Regions from separate parts of the Neobacillus phoenicis genome, predicted to be linked through region 2. Evidence: riboswitches for the same ligand, from Rfam matches in the RefSeq annotation. Region 2 holds a riboswitch; the other holds the start of a gene.

Region 1 (5,394 bases), 760 kb from region 2:
CCCATTGCTTAATATCATCTTGCATATTAATTTCTTGCGCTTTCCAAAAATTAGATAATAATGTTTGATACAAATCGTACATTTGTGGGTACGCAATATCATTCCAGTTAAGCAATCCTGAAGACTGCCCATTAATTATTGCTGTCGTTTTATTCGGAAACTTCGGATTTAGTAGTTTAATTTTTAATAAAGGTGAATGAATTTCCATGAAGTTCTCCTCCCATTAACTATGGCACGCCTCGCATTCTTCTATTTCAGCTTGTGTCGTGCTTCTTACATAATAAGTTGTCTTCAGCCCCTGCTTCCAAGATTCCAAATGAAGATTTAATAAATCTTTCGCTTTTATGTCATGTCGAACATATAGGTTAAAACTAATTGCCTGATCAATATGACGTCCTCGAGCAGCGTTCTGTTTTATACTCCAAACTTGATCAATATCATGCCTTGCACGACGATAATAATTGTAGGTGTGATGGTTTAGGTCAGGTGCTGTCACTTTAAATTTAAAATTCTTCTTCTCTTCAGCGTATTCCACCGAATAGATAGGATCAATTCCATCTGTTGAACCACCAATTTTTGCTGTTGAAGAGTTTGGTGCAATAGCCATAAGCCACCCATTTCGAAGACCATGAATAGCTACCTTCCTCTTTAAATCATTCCACCTATCTGTCTGGTAATTTCTACGTGTAAAATAGTCACCTGTTTGCCACTCAGAACCGCTAAACTGACTATACAACCCTTTCTCTTTTGCTAATTCCATTGAAGACCGAATGGTGTAAAAAGCAATGTCTTCATATAATACATCTGCAAAATGAACGGCCGCATCGGATTCCCATTGAATTCCCTTTAGTGCAAGAAGATGGTGCCAACCAAACGTTCCAAGGCCAACGGCTCTAAACTTTTTATTCGTAATCTGTGCCTGTCCCACTGAGATTGTATTTAAGTCAATGACATTATCCAACATTCTAACTTGTATACTTATTAATCTTTCTAGGATGTTCGCCGGTATAGCTCTTGCTAGATTAATAGAAGACAAATTACACACAACAAAATCACCTGGTTTACGTATCATTACGATGTTTCCCTCTTCGTCCTGATATTCGTTAAAAATCGTTGTAGGTGACATATTTTGCGTAATTTCGGTACATAAGTTACTGCAATAGATAGAAGTACGCCCCTTACCTAAAAGATGTTTATTCGGATTTCTCCTGTTCACTTCGTCACGGTAAAACATGTACGGAGTTCCTGTTTCTAGTTGTGAAACCATAATTCGTGCCATAATATCCATAGCTCGATATGTTTTACGGGGAAGAAGTGGGTTACTTACCGCCTCCTCATATTTCTCGGAAAAATATTTATGATCACTTTCATCATAAAAATCTTCCAATCCAAGAAGATTTCCATTTTCATCTTTCCAGCCCATGATCTGTTTTACCTGATGCGGACAAAACGTATGCCATTCTCCAATACTTTTACCAATATCATTTTTTTCTTCAAGTTTTTGCATAAATAAGTCCGGAATAGTAACCCCGGTAAAAATATCATGAGCTTTCCGTCGCTCATCTCCATTATTTGTTTTTAAGTCAAGGAATCCATTCATAATATCTTTATGAAAAATATCCAAATATACAGCAATGGCTCCCTGCCGCTGACCTAACTGATCAACACTAACAGCTGTATCGTTTACTAACTTGATCCATGGGACAACACCGGAAGAGTTTCCTCTAAATTTCTTAATATCGGAACCTAAAGCACGAACTTTACCATAATAGATTCCAATTCCCCCACCATCTTTACTCAACCTGGCAATATCCCAATTATTTAAATAAATGCTATCAAGTGAATCATCAACCGTATCAATAAAACATGAGGAGAGCTGACCAAAGCTTTTTCCTGTATTCGCTAAGGTAGGAGTTGCAACTGTCATATATAAGTTGCTTAAAGCCCAATATGCCTCTTTTACTAGACTTAAGCGAATGGAGTTCTTTTCGTACTGCATAAGCGTCATAGCAATAATCATGAAACGCTCTTGAGGAAGTTCATAGACGTTCCGTTCATAATCACGTGCAAGGTAACGATCTGCAAATAGGAATAATCCTATGTAATTAAACAAGTGGTCCTTATCTTGACTGATCTCTTTTGCTAAACTATGTATTTCATCTTTACTATATAGGGTTAGTAAGTCACTAGAATAAATTCCTATATCCGTTAGTTTCTTAATGAGTTCATAAAATTCTCCATATTTTTTCGTGGATTCATATCCCCGATTTTTTGCTGCTTCATAATATAATTCATCCAAATACAAGCTAGCTGCCATGAATGTCCAATCGGGTTGATCTAATGCTATTTGGTTAACTGCATAAAATAGCGCTTGCTTTTTAACGTCTAAGTCTGTTCCTCCCAACTGTTTTATATGCTTTTTAAAATCAGAGGCATCAATGTTAAATTTCTGTTCAGCTTGATTAATAGTTTCCAAAACAGAAGCAAGCTCTTCTTGTACCATAATGGTCATAGTTTTTCCTCCAAAATAAAAAAATCCGCTCAAGGTGAATTGAGCGGATGAAACGATAACAATACGGAAGACGAAAAAATTTCAGGTGTCTCCTGTCGCCACCGTTTCATCTTCTCAATCCCCGAAGAAGTTGAAACATCTTAAGAAAGACAGGTCTCCTGACTTATGCTTCTCCCTACTATGAGCCCTTCCCGTATAAGCGCCTAATCAATTAAACTCTCTTATACAGTGGTTTTCCCATTTCGTCAGCATTTACAGTTGCGGGGGCAGTTCTGGTATTTCACCAGATTCCCTATTAAGCCTAACGGCATCTCTTCTCAAGGCAAACACAATATATGGTTTTTAATAACAAAAACATAACAACATCTTGTATAAAGCGGTTAAAATAAATACTAGTATATATTCCATAAAATATCAAGCATCTTTTTCTATATCATTCACTCCGTTGATATAGGTTCAGTTCTAGTTCTCTTCTAATCTCTTGAGGTATTGTTTCAGATTGTTGTGTTTTGAGATTAAAGTTTACATAAGTGGCTGTTCCTTTTACACAAATTCTTCCTTCCTGATGGATTTCCTCATAAAGCTGTAAACTGGAATTTCCTATCCTTTTAACCCATGTAAAAACTTCTACATCCTTTCCAAAATATATTTGTTTTAAATAATCCACGTTCATATTGAGAATAATCATTTTCCAATTTTCAAAGGAAGAGTCAGGGGTAAATAATTTGAAAATTTCGTTTCTAGCTGCTTCAAACCAAATTGGTATGGTTGTATTATTGATATGACCCACCCCGTCCGTCTCAGAAACACGAGGTTCAATGACTTTTTTATACATAAAGGCTTCCCCCTTCTCCATAAGTTAGTTATCTTTTGTTATAACTCCTTCATAAGCCTTGACGTAAATTTGCTCAATTGCTTCAATAGTAAACTCTTTTGGGCTCCTATTTAATAGCCTTTTCTGTTTAAACCCATTCTCAGCCAACCGTTTAACATCCTTCCGTTGGATGTTATACGCACTTAGTGTTGTAGGCAGACCGACATCTTGCACTAAGTCTAGTAAGCAATGAACCACTTCCTGCGCGATTTCCTTTTCACTTTTCCCCTTGCTCGTTATCGAAAATAGGTCAGCGACAATCATGATTTTTTCCAAACAAGCCGGCCAAATATAATCATAGACGTAAGGTAATAAAACAGCATTTGATTCCCCATGAGGTATTTTATATAAGCCACCAAGGGGGTAAGCTAGACCATGAACCCCAGCCACACCTGCATTAAAAAAACTTAATCCCGCCAATAAACTGGCTAATGACATTTGTTCTCTTGCTAACCTATCTTGACCGTTCTCTACTGCCGTACGAATACTATCAATTATCTTTCTCATTGCTTCTAGTGCTAAAATATCGGTTAGTGGAGTGGCGTTTTTTGAAGTATAAGCCTCTAAGGCGTGTGTGAAGGCATCAATGCCGCTTGCAGCTGTTACTCTTGGTGGTAATGTGTAAGTTAACGATGCATCGACAATTGCATAATCAGCCAACAAATATTCGTGAGTGATAACATCTTTGGTTTCCTCTAAAGAAAAAACAGCGATATCTGTAACCTCTGCACCCGTTCCAGATGTCGTCGGAATTAAAACCTTTTGTAGCCCCTTTTTTGAAAGCTTTTTCGTTCCGCTTAAATTTAAATAGTCCTCTACACAGCCTTCGTTTTCTACAAGGACGGCAGCAGCCTTTGCTAAATCCAGCGCACTCCCTCCGCCTACACCAATAACTAAACAAGGATTGTATTTTCTAATTTCACTTACCACTTGATTCCCCACCACTATTGGAGGCTCCGGCACAACATTAGTATCTAATTGAAATTCAATATTTAGCTCTTCCAAGATGGTCAGAATGGGTTGAATCACACCTAAGTCCTTTACAATAGGGTCAGATAATAAATAAACTCTTTTAGCTTGTAAATCCTTTAGTATATCTTTTAATTTTGTTAATGACCCTGCCCCATGGTAAATTTTCTTTGGCGAAATAAATTGCTCCAAATTTCTCCCTCCCAAATAAAAAAACGAAATTGTTTATATGGATTATTCTAAATCTTCTTTCTATTTAAATCAAAGTTCAACTAATGAAAAAGGACGACTCTTAAACAGAAGAGCCATCCTTTATTGTATTATTGTACCTTCTGTATCCTATTTTGAAGTGGATAGGAAAACGATTTTGGCTGTGCAGTAATGTAATTAACTAGCGCATCTAGATCAACAGGACCCACTTCTTTATTTTGGGCTTTAGTGAATACAGTAAAACCATCTCCACCACCAGATAAAAAGATGTTTGCAGTTACCGTATACAACTTAGCTGTGTTAAGTTCTGTACCATCCGAAAGCTTAACACTAACTACCCTGTTTCCAACAGGTTTATTAGGGTCCCATGAATATGTTAAACCCGAAATTTGCAATATCGCAGTTCTTGTACCCCACTGCTGGTTAAGCAAGTCACGAATTTGCTGCCCGGTCATTGTCATTTTAACCAATTCATTATTAAAAGGCTGTACCGTATATACCTCACCCCAAGTAATATCACCCGGATCAATGTCAGCTCGTATACCTCCAGGATTCATAAAGGCGAAATCTGTATTCATCGCCTTTCTTTGTGCATCGGCAATGAAATCCCCAAGAACAGATTCACCATTGTCATTTTGCTTTGCTGTTAAATTTTCTGATGTAGATCCAACTACCCGGTTAACAATTGGCTCCACCTTGGCTTCATAGCCTTCAAGCATTTTCTTAATTTCTGAATCTGGCTCTATCCCTTCTTGAAAGGTTGTGACGATCTCTGCCCGCTTGGAAACAATATCCTTCGTTTTCGGATCAATTTCAATATCAACGTCTG
Region 2 (5,394 bases):
ATTTATCATTAATATTACTATTAGGGCAGCGCCGAGAAAAATGGGATGTAGCATAAGAATTAATAGTGAAATGGCTCCTGCATAAAAAAGAAAGGACACAAGCGGATGAAAACGTTCAAAACGCCCTTTCATCCCACGTTCCCCCTTTTGTTATTCGGTGTAGATGCATTCAATCCGATCACCATCTTTGATTTTTGTAACCCCAATACTCTTAGTAAGACTAACTCCATTTTGCTCAAATACCCAACCGCTCTTTGGACCATAATCAAACTCATAAATATTATCAATTCCTTCGATATATGCAGTTGCCCCGCTGCCACGGGAATCAATCACGATACCATGTTTTTTAGCTGTTGCTAAAATAATATCATAAATCGTGTCCCCGTCTTTAAAACTAACTTTTGTGGCAGAAACGATGGTGCCTCGATCCTTTGGGCCAACAATCGATAACGTTACCGTAGTGGCTGGCTTTGGTGGTGTGGTTGTACTCGGCTTTGATGTAGGAGTAGTCGACGGTTGTGTTTGGGTTGGAGTCGTCGGAGTACTACTTTTATTTGTAGTCGCAGCCGTATTTGTTTTGGTCGTAGCATTTTGTTGCTGATTAGATTGACTCGCTTGCTTCGGGGTACTAGTTGGTTCTGTAGACTGATTTTCCTTTTTTTCTTCAGAAGCAACCGTTGAAGAATCCATAGGTTTGTTTTGTTCACTACTCGGTTCTGCTTTTGCCTCTTCCTTTTTTTCTGGTTCGTTTTGTTTTTCTACTTGAACAGTTTTTTCTTCTTTTTTTGTTTCCTTCGTAGTTTGTTCATTCGATCCACATCCAACTAAGGAGAACAAAACGAATAATAGACTAAGAAATGCTGTACCTTTCATCCATTTTTTCATAGGTGCGCCTCCTCTAGGTTGCCCCTCCTAACTAGTAGGAGGGGACAAATTTTACTTATGAAAATCTTTTTCTTTGCTTCATATAAACTAGACTTCCAATTAGAATAATTAAAAGACCAACCACGAGCATGTTATACATATCTGATGCAGTATTTGGCAACGTATGTCCCTTCACACTATTACTACCATTATCTTGATTAGGAGTTGTCTGTGCTGGTGTCTCTTCACTAGGTGTTTGAGTCTCAGGCTTCTCCGTTTCAGGCTTTTGTTCAACTAATGGAAGCTGATATAAGGAGCCTTTTCCTGTTGTATACAGCTGATACGAAGCTAACGCCTGGATTCCTTGTGAAGTGGTAAACGCATCACTTACGTCTCCTCCCTGCCAATCAAAGCCGCCATCGGCATTTTGGAAGGATAGAAAATATTCAACAAGACCTGTAAATGGAGCTGTTTTCGCATCCACCCCTAAAGTTGACAGGGCAATGATGGTCTGGGCTGCTGTTGAGCTATTATTTATTTTTGATGCTTGATATTGTGTTGATAAATACTGGATGGCAGCATCGACCTTGCCCTTCACTTCAGGCTGTTCTTTATATGGAGCAAGAGCTGTTAAAATCATCGCAGTTGTATCAATATCGCTGGTAGCACTTTCATCCCATGCCCAGCCGCCATCTTGATTTTGTCTATCTAACAAATGCTTGACTAACTTTTCTCTCGTCCATTGTGCTGATTCAGGAATGGAAAAGTCCGCGCTATCTAATGCAATAAGTGCATAGGACACCCCAATTAACCCTTGCTTTGTCACATTACCATTGTAAATTGCCTCCACCAAATTGAATCCTTCTACGTTGGTTGGATCTCCACCTGCTGCAAGAATTCCAAGAACATACCGCTCTGTATCGGTGATTCTATTGAACTTCCCTTGTTTTTCCTTGACTAGAGATTTTACTGATGCAATGTATGTAGCAGGAATTGTCTGTCCTGTTTGTTTTAAGGCAATTACTTCCCATTCGCCTAGATTATTCTGCAACACATATTTGCTGGCTGAATCAACGGAAGTTTGAATTGTTTTTTCAGAAACCGTTCCACCAGATGGATTTGGGTTTGCTTCTCCTCCAGTGTTAGCATCACCTGATCCATCTTCCCAAGATTCAAGTTTAAAACTAATTTGATTTCCTGATTGAAGCTGATAGCTGTCCGCTCCAACCTCAGCCATTTTATCGTTTACGTAAAATGCCCAATAATTTGTGCCTTCTGCTTGTATATCATTAATAGAGGTAATCATTTTTCCGTAGTGGCTTTCACTGTATCCAACCTTATCAGGGCCAAGAATTACTTGTAATAGTTGAAATGCAGTTGGACTTCCAATCACTTCAATTCCTGATTGATCAGTAACGTTACTTTTATCACTATTAACCACTTTGAGCGAAACCGTATTCTGTGGGGTTTTTGTCCAATCTGTCAAACGGAACGTTAATTGGTCACCATTTTGGACGACATAGGTGTCAGAACCAACCTGTGCAGCAACACCATTGATAAAAAATGCCCAATAATTTGTCCCTTCTGCTTTTACCCCATTAATTCCTGTGAGCATTTTCCCATAGGAGGTATCAGAAAATTCAACATTGCTTTCACCAACAGCTGCTATTAACGCTGCTGTTGCGGTTTCAGTATCACTGATTTGAACAGAGGATTTTGCTAAGATTGGGTCAGCTCCATCCAAACCCAAAATTGTAATGGACACTTGTTTCCCTTGGTCAGCTGCTAGAACAGGAGCTTGTAGTCCGCTCGTGAATAGAGTAAAAATTAGCAGCATGACCATCCACACATTACTTTTCTTCATCATTTTGAAACTCTTCCTTTCCTAGTTAAATAGACATAAAAAAATCCCCCTAAAAGGAGGAGGAGTGTTATGTACGTTAAGGAGGAAACGAGAAACCGCTTCTATTCTTAACACTCTCCTATCCGCGTAGGCTGTTGTGTTCAAAAACAGGCAGGTTTCCTGGCTCATGATCATCGCTCCCTAAGTCTTCCCATCTATCGACAGTGACAAATTTAGGTTGCTCCCATTTACAGTGGCGGGACCGCGTTGGCTTTAAACCAACTTCCCTATTAAGCTTAAAGTCTATCAAAGACCTTAGCACCTGTTTTACCGAGCTATTTTTTTATGTTAACCCTATTATAGTAAAAAACAGTCAGGTTTGTATATATTTAATATCTATAATGGTGCTTTTTTTGATTCGCTGATAAATTCTTAAATCCGCTGATAACAGTTGAAAATTCGCTGATAAATTTCTAGATTCGCTGATAAACCCAGAAAATTCGCTGATAAAAAATTTAAACTTTAAATTTATTGTGTAATTTTACACTACAATTTGTAATTTTAGCAGGAATTAATTAAAAATTGGAATTCAATTGTAAAAATATTAGTCGTTTTCCATAAAAAATAGGAGAAGGCACACATAGCCTTCTCCTATTTTTTATCTTCAAGTAGAATTTTCTTCAGCTCTGACCAACAATGAATTCTTGGCAGTTGAATGTGTAGGTTGTAAGAGCTGTTTTTCATTAATACTTTTGATCCTGACTCCATAAGAGTCCCCAATACTGCGGGTTTGTCGTCAAAATAATAATCTAACCCTAAATCTTGAATGATGTTAATCTTTTCTGAATCCTTCATCCCGCAATAAAAAGAATGTTCATCGACGGGAAAACCAGCTTTTACTAGCCAGTTTCTCGTACGTTCACAATGCTCCACTGGTCTTGAGGTAATATAATAAATCTCATGTCCTTCAAGTTTAAGCTCGTTCAGAACCTCAACGGCATGTGGAAACGGTGAACAGTCTGTGTAATAAATCTCCTCCAAGGAATCATGCCACATCCTGCTCCCTTCTTGATCACTTAACCCGAAAGGCTCATGGATTTCAAGAGTTGTTAAGCTATGGTAAGCTTCAATAGGAACAGCCTTCTGTAATTTTTTATTATACAAATGAAAGGCATGCTCTCTTAGATTTATTAATGTATCATCGATATCAAACCCAAACTTCATCAGATGTCTGCTTTCTTATTGCTCAATATTTCTACATAAATTAGCCATTTCGATGGCAGAGACAGCAGCATCCCAGCCCTTATTGCCTGCTTTTGTTCCCGCACGCTCAATAGCTTGTTCAATGGAGTCTGTTGTTAACACCCCAAAAATAACTGGAATGCCAGTAGTTAATGCAGTCGCTGAAACACCTTTAGCTGCTTCATTACAAACATAATCAAAGTGAGGCGTTGAGCCACGGATAACGGTACCAAGCGTGATTACTGCATCATATTTTTTACTATTCGCCATTTTTTGAGCAATTAACGGGATTTCAAATGCACCTGGCACCCAAGCGATATCAACGTTTGCTTCTTCAACACCATGTCTTTTTAGCGCATCTTGTGCTCCGCCTAATAATTTGCTGGTAATAAATTCATTAAATCGTCCAACCACGATTCCAACTTTTAATCCTGATCCTACTAAATTTCCTTCAAATGTGTGTCCCATGTGTATGCCTCCAAATAATTATATTTTTGTCTTTATATTAAGGCTTTGTTAAAGTGGTCTGTTGATTTCCGTTCCAGGCACACTTCGCTTTCCGCGGGGCGTTCCGGGAGCCTCCTCGTCGTTCCTCCTGCGGGGTCTCCCGAGACCGCTACTCCCGCAGGAGTCTTTGCGCCTTCCACTCCAATCAACAGAGTATAGAAATTAACAATGTTCTTTAACACAGTCTATATTAATAATGAAACATGTGCCCTAATTTATCATGCTTTGTTCGTAAATAATTGGCGTTTTCTTTTCTCATTTCCATCTGCAGTGGCACTCGCTCAATTACTTCGAGGTCGTAGCCCTTCAAACCTTTAATTTTACGGGGATTGTTCGTTAACAGCATCATTTTCTTAATGCCTAAGTCCTTCAAGATTTGAGCCCCGATGCCGTATTCCCTTAAATCAGCTCCAAAGCCAAGCTTTTCATTCGCTTCAACGGTATCATAGCCTTCTTCTTGCAGCTTATACGCTCTCATTTTATTTAACAGGCCGATTCCGCGTCCTTCCTGGCGCATGTACAAAAGCACGCCATTTCCCGCTTGATTGATTTGACTTAAGGCTGCATGAAGCTGTGGCCCGCAATCACAGCGGTAGGAACCAAAAACATCTCCTGTTAAACATTCTGAATGAACTCTGACAAGAACAGGTGTATCAGGGTCGATTTCCCCCTTCACTAATGCAACATGTTCTTTATCATCAACAAGATTGGAATACCCTACAGCTTTAAAGGTGCCAAATTCTGTAGGCAAATTGATTTCCACCTCACGTTTGACTAAGTTATCCTTTTTGTTTCGATATTCAATCAAGTCTTTAATAGTAATCATTTTTAAGTTTAGCTCATCTGCTATTTTTCTAAGCTGAGGAACACGTGCCATAGTCCCATCTTCATTCATGATTTCACAAATGACCCCCGCAGGCTTAGAGCCGCACAATCTA

What was found. Region 2 has a riboswitch for cobalamin ahead of AA0X95_RS18845 (DUF4430 domain-containing protein). Riboswitches for the same ligand answer to the same signal wherever they lie in the genome.
Region 1: another riboswitch for cobalamin. It lies ahead of AA0X95_RS15005 (ribonucleoside-diphosphate reductase subunit alpha); the one in region 2 lies ahead of AA0X95_RS18845 (DUF4430 domain-containing protein).

The regions. Positions count from the first base shown of each region.
Region 1 covers NZ_CP154847.1:2,879,569-2,884,962, reverse strand. Annotated here, with positions in the region: gene AA0X95_RS15010 (ribonucleotide-diphosphate reductase subunit beta) at 1-208, opposite strand, end outside; gene AA0X95_RS15005 (ribonucleoside-diphosphate reductase subunit alpha) at 224-2,512, opposite strand; cobalamin riboswitch at 2,643-2,842, opposite strand; gene AA0X95_RS15000 (acyl-CoA thioesterase) at 2,946-3,347, opposite strand; gene AA0X95_RS14995 (iron-containing alcohol dehydrogenase) at 3,372-4,547, opposite strand; gene AA0X95_RS14990 (bifunctional metallophosphatase/5'-nucleotidase) at 4,676-5,394, opposite strand, start outside.
Region 2 covers NZ_CP154847.1:3,637,143-3,642,536, forward strand. Annotated here, with positions in the region: gene AA0X95_RS18835 (energy-coupling factor transporter transmembrane component T) at 1-132, opposite strand, end outside; gene AA0X95_RS18840 (DUF4430 domain-containing protein) at 151-885, opposite strand; gene AA0X95_RS18845 (DUF4430 domain-containing protein) at 941-2,731, opposite strand; cobalamin riboswitch at 2,860-3,048, opposite strand; gene AA0X95_RS18850 (5' nucleotidase, NT5C type) at 3,359-3,931, opposite strand; gene ribE (6,7-dimethyl-8-ribityllumazine synthase) at 3,947-4,417, opposite strand; gene AA0X95_RS18860 (bifunctional 3,4-dihydroxy-2-butanone-4-phosphate synthase/GTP cyclohydrolase II) at 4,647-5,394, opposite strand, start outside.